Regions from separate parts of the Streptomyces sp. NPDC020742 genome, predicted to be linked through region 2. Evidence: riboswitches for the same ligand, from Rfam matches in the RefSeq annotation. Region 2 holds a riboswitch; the other holds the start of a gene.
The links. Region 2 has a riboswitch for ZMP and ZTP ahead of AB0G84_RS04795 (tetrahydrofolate dehydrogenase/cyclohydrolase catalytic domain-containing protein). Riboswitches for the same ligand answer to the same signal wherever they lie in the genome.
Positions count from the first base shown of each region.

Region 1: it holds a riboswitch for ZMP and ZTP, as region 2 does, so the genes downstream of both, glyA (serine hydroxymethyltransferase) here and AB0G84_RS04795 (tetrahydrofolate dehydrogenase/cyclohydrolase catalytic domain-containing protein) in region 2, are expected to answer to the same signal.

Region 1 is NZ_JBFAEA010000001.1:523,485-525,940, reverse strand. It holds gene glyA (serine hydroxymethyltransferase) at 1-1,067, opposite strand, end outside; ZMP/ZTP riboswitch at 1,107-1,197, opposite strand; gene rocD (ornithine--oxo-acid transaminase) at 1,401-2,456, shown strand, end outside.
Region 2 is NZ_JBFAEA010000002.1:171,941-174,396, reverse strand. It holds gene AB0G84_RS04800 (NAD(P)/FAD-dependent oxidoreductase) at 1-169, opposite strand, end outside; gene AB0G84_RS04795 (tetrahydrofolate dehydrogenase/cyclohydrolase catalytic domain-containing protein) at 505-1,365, opposite strand; ZMP/ZTP riboswitch at 1,380-1,468, opposite strand; gene AB0G84_RS04790 (hypothetical protein) at 1,620-2,456, opposite strand, start outside.

The DNA.
Region 1 (2,456 bases), on a different contig from region 2:
TCGAAGGGGACGGTGTTGTAGTTGACGACGATGCCGGCCCGGTCCAGGGCCTTGGCGGCCACCTTGCCGGGGACGTCCTGGGCGGTGAGGTCGATCAGCACCAGGTGGTTGTCGGTGCCGCCGGAGACCAGGTCGTACCCGCGGGCCAGCAGCGCCTCGGCGAGCGCCTTGGCGTTGGCGACGACGGCGTGCGCGTAGTCGCGGAACGACGGGGCCGCGGCCTCGCGCAGGGCGACCGCGATGGCGGCGGTGGTGTGGTTGTGTGGACCGCCCTGGAGCCCGGGGAAGACGGCCTTGTCGACGGCCTTGGCGTGGCTCGCCCGCGACATCAGCATCGCGCCGCGGGGGCCGCGCAGGGTCTTGTGGGTGGTGGTGGAGATGACGTCGGCGTGCGGGACCGGGGAGGGGTGCGCACCACCCGCGATCAGGCCGGCGATATGGGCGATGTCGGCGACCAGGACGGCGCCGGTCTCCCGGGCGATCTCGCCGAAGGCGGCGAAGTCGATGGTGCGCGGGACGGCCGTACCGCCGCAGAAGATGATCTTCGGGCGTTCCTTGCGGGCCAGGTCGCGCACCTCGTCGAAGTCGATCAGCGCGGTGTCCGGGCGGACGCCGTACTGGACGCCGCGGAACCAGCTGCCGGTCGCCGAGACGCCCCAGCCGTGGGTGAGGTGGCCGCCCATCGGCAGCGCCATGCCCAGCACGGTGTCGCCGGGCTCGGCGAAGGCGAGGTAGGCGGCGAGGTTGGCGGGCGAGCCCGAGTACGGCTGGACATTGGCGTGTTCGACGCCGAAGAGGCCCTTGGCGCGCTCGACGGCCAGCGTCTCGACGCGGTCGATGTTCTGCTGGCCTTCGTAGTAGCGACGGCCCGCGTACCCCTCGCTGTACTTGTTCTGCAAGACCGTGCCGGTGGCTTCCAGGACTGCGGCGGAGACGTAGTTCTCGCTGGGGATCAGCCGCAGGGTGTCGGCCTGGAGCCGCTCCTCGGCGCCGACCAGCGCGGCGAGTTCAGGGTCGGCGGCGCTCAGCGCGGGACGGGCGGTGGAGTGCGAAGGGGGAAGTGACATGGCGTCCTCCGGGGCGCTCGATCGGTGGTCCGGTCGGGTCCCGGGTGCCCAGGCGGGCGGCACCTCGTGGGGGTGGCCGCACACCGCTTCCTCGGGGTCACTTCCCCGTACGCCAGTCGCGGTGCGCACCGCCGAGTCTAGACGCCGCCGCACGGCCCGGTGCCGGGGACACCCGACCGCCGGCGCACGGCGGGCGCCGGGGACACCCCACCGCCCACACACCTTCCGAACGGAACGCCTGCGCGGCAATATAGAGGGCATATCGCCGCATATCCCCTGCTCCCCTCCCCTGCCCCCTGCACCCCCTGCACGGCCCAGCGAAACGGAGTCACGGTGACGTCCACGGAACGCAGCATCGCCGCCGCCGAAGCACACAGCGCGCACAACTACCACCCGCTCCCCGTCGTCGTGGCGACCGCCGAGGGCGCCTGGATGACGGACGTGGCGGGCCGGCGCTACCTGGACATGCTCGCCGGCTACTCCGCGCTGAACTTCGGACACGGCAACCGCCGCCTGCTCGACGCCGCCCGGGCCCAGCTGGAGCGGGTCACCCTCACCTCGCGCGCCTTCCACCACGACCGGTTCGGCGACTTCTGCACCCAGCTCGCCGCGCTGTGCGGGATGGAGCTGGTGCTGCCGATGAACACCGGCGCCGAGGCGGTCGAGACGGCGGTGAAGACCGCCCGCAAATGGGGCTACCAGGTCAAGGGCGTCCCGGACGGCCGGGCGAAGATCATCGTCGCCGAGAACAACTTCCACGGCCGCACCACCACCATCGTCTCCTTCTCCACCGACCCCGAGGCCCGCGCCGGCTTCGGCCCGTACACCCCCGGCTTCGTGACCGTCCCCTACGGCGACCTCGCGGCCCTGGAGGCGGCCGTCGACGCCGACACCGTCGCCGTCCTGCTGGAGCCGATCCAGGGCGAGGCGGGCGTGCTGGTGCCGCCGGCCGGCTATCTGGCCGGCGTACGGGAGCTGACCCGGCGCCGGAACGTGCTGTTCATCGCCGACGAGATCCAGTCCGGCCTGGGGCGTACGGGCCGGACCTTCGCCTGTGAGCACGAGGACGTGGTCCCGGACATGTACGTACTGGGCAAGGCGCTGGGCGGCGGTGTGGTGCCGGTGTCGGCGGTGATCTCCTCCCGCGAGGTGCTGGGGGTCCTCGCACCGGGCGAGCACGGCTCGACGTTCGGCGGCAACCCGCTCGCCTGCGCGGTGGCCCTGGAGGTCATCGCCATGCTGCGGACCGGCGAATTCCAGCAGCGGGCCACGGAGTTGGGCGACCACCTGCACAGCGAACTGCGGCTGTTGGTCGGCGAGGGCTCGGTGGACGCGGTGCGCGGCCGGGGCCTGTGGGCCGGGGTGGACATCACCCCCTCCCGCGGCACC
Region 2 (2,456 bases):
GGGCGAGTTGTCCGTTGTAGTCGTGGATGTCGAGCATCCCACCCTGCGAACGCGCAGCCGGGGAGGGCTCCGCCTCGTAGACCGTGGCCGGTATTCCGTGGACGTGCAGGACGCGGGCGAGCGTGAGGCCGCCGAGCCCGGCGCCGATGATGGTGACGTCAGGGGGCATGGGGGCTTCCCTTCTGATCGTGGACCGCTGGGCGGACACCCGGCAGGTCACGCCGGGAGCCCGTTCCATGAGGTCGGGACGATGCGGTGCTGGTGGCCGGTGCCGTTGATGTCCGGCGCCAACCAGCTCCAATGTCCCGCCGGCCATCGACAGATCACCGACAGATCACGACCACCGCCGACAACCACCCGACACCGGCCCCGCCCCACTGGCGGTTGTCCTGCCCAGCGGCCGGGGAACAGCCACCGGCAGGCGTGGCCAAGTGCCGTCCACTCCGGGCCCGTTACCCCGCCCCGGTCCTCCGGCCCGTTGCTCCGGCCGCCTGCTCCGGTCTGTCAGACCGCCTTCAGCCGGCGCTCCGCCGCGTCCACGGTCTGGCTGAGCAGGGTGGCGATGGTCATCGGCCCGACGCCGCCGGGGACCGGGGTGACCAGGGAGGCGCGGGCGACGGCCGCCTCGAAATCCACATCGCCGACATTGCCGGGGTTGTAGCCGGCGTCGACGACCACCGCACCGGGCTTGATGTGGGCACTGGTGAGGAAGTGCGGCCGGCCGACGGCGGCGATCAGCACGTCGGCCTGGCTGGTGAGCGAGGCGAGGTCGGCGGTGCGGGAGTGGCAGTAGGTGACGGTGGCGTTGCGGCCGAGCAACAGCATGCCGACCGGCTTGCCCAGGATCGCGCTGCGCCCGACCACCACGGCGTGCTTGCCAGCGAGTTCGACGCCGTAATGGTCCAAGAGGGCGAGGATCCCGGCAGGAGTGCAGGAGGCGAAGCCGTCCTCGCCGAAGCTCATCGTGGCGAAGGAGTGGTAGGTGACCCCGTCGACGTCCTTCTCGGGGGCGATCGCCTCGAAGGCGGCGCGCTCGTCGATGTGCGGGCCGGCCGGGTGCTGGAGCAGGATGCCGTGCACCCCGGGGTCGTGGGAGAGCTCGGTGAGGGTCTCGACCAGCTGCGCGGTCGTGGTGGCGGCGGGCAGTGCGAGGTGCCGGGACCGGATACCGGCCTTCTCGCAGCGGTTGCGCTTCATCCGCACATAGGTCACCGAGGCGGGGTCCTCACCCACCAGGACGGTCGCCAGGCAGGGGGCCTGGCCGGTCCGTTCGGTGAGGGCCGCGGCGCGCTCCGCGGTCCGTTCGAGGATGCTGCGGGCGAGGGCGGTGCCCTCCATCAAGCGGGCGGTCGGGGACATCGGCACTCCTGGGCGTCGTACGGGATCGCCCAGGCGCGCGGCAGTGGCCATACGGGGCCGAGCCGCTCCCCGGTGGTACTCCACCCCAGCGCCAGTCACGGCTCACCGCCACTGTAATCGACGCCGTGGAAGCGGTGGGGGCCGGTGCCGACGCCGCCGGCGAAGGGCCGGCGCCCGAGGCGGGCGCGAAGGGGCCGGGCTCCGAAGCCGGCGCGAGAAGCGGTCAAGTAACGGTGCCCGAGGCCGCCCCGAGGGGGTGGTCATGTGGGGGTGTTGCCATTTCCCGGCGCGCTGAGCGGCGGTGTGGTGGGGGTGGTGGCTTCCCACTGGCTGAGGATGCCGTCCCAGTCGTGCTGGGCGGCGGTGATGGCGTTGGCGTCCCAGGTGGGCGGGGAGGGCTGCTGGGGCCCCTCGTAGACCTGGTAGTCCTGGTAGTTCTGGTGACTCTGGTAGTTCGGGTAGCCCGAGTGGGACTCGTAGTTCTGGTAGGGCTGCTGTTTCCAGGACTCCTGCTCGTACTGCTCCCGCGGGTGGTGTTCGCGCGGCGGCTGCGACGGTCTCTCCCGCCAGGCGAGCGGGGTGTGATCGGTCTGCGGTGACTGGAGCTTGGCCATCCGGCGGTGCCGCCCGGTGCGGTCCGCGGCGGCGGCGGTGTGCCGACTCTCGGCGGAGAGCTGCTGGGCGCGGGCGACCAGCAGCCGTACGTCCAGGCCGAGTTCGGTGGCGAGGGCGGTCAGGTCGACCCCCGCGTGCCAACTGCTCATCAGGATCGCATCGAGCGCCGGCGCCCAGGCGGGGTCGGCGATCGGCGGTGCGGTGAGGTGCGGGGAAGGAGCCTGGGGCGCAGCGGTCTGCGGTGCGGGCGCGGCCTGGGCGGCGGCCGGCGGCGCCGGGGGCGCGGCGGCCGGACCTGCGGGGTGGGGCGTCGCCTGGGGCGCGGGAGCCGGCTCGGGCGCCGGCGCCGGCTCGGGCGCGGGCTGCTGCTCACGCGACTCGGCCAGCAGGCTCTGGGCGACCGCGCGGGCGTCGTCCTTGCCCACCGTGCGGCGGGCCAGGCGGACTTCGCGTTCTTCGAGGCCGAGCAGGTCCGCCACCAC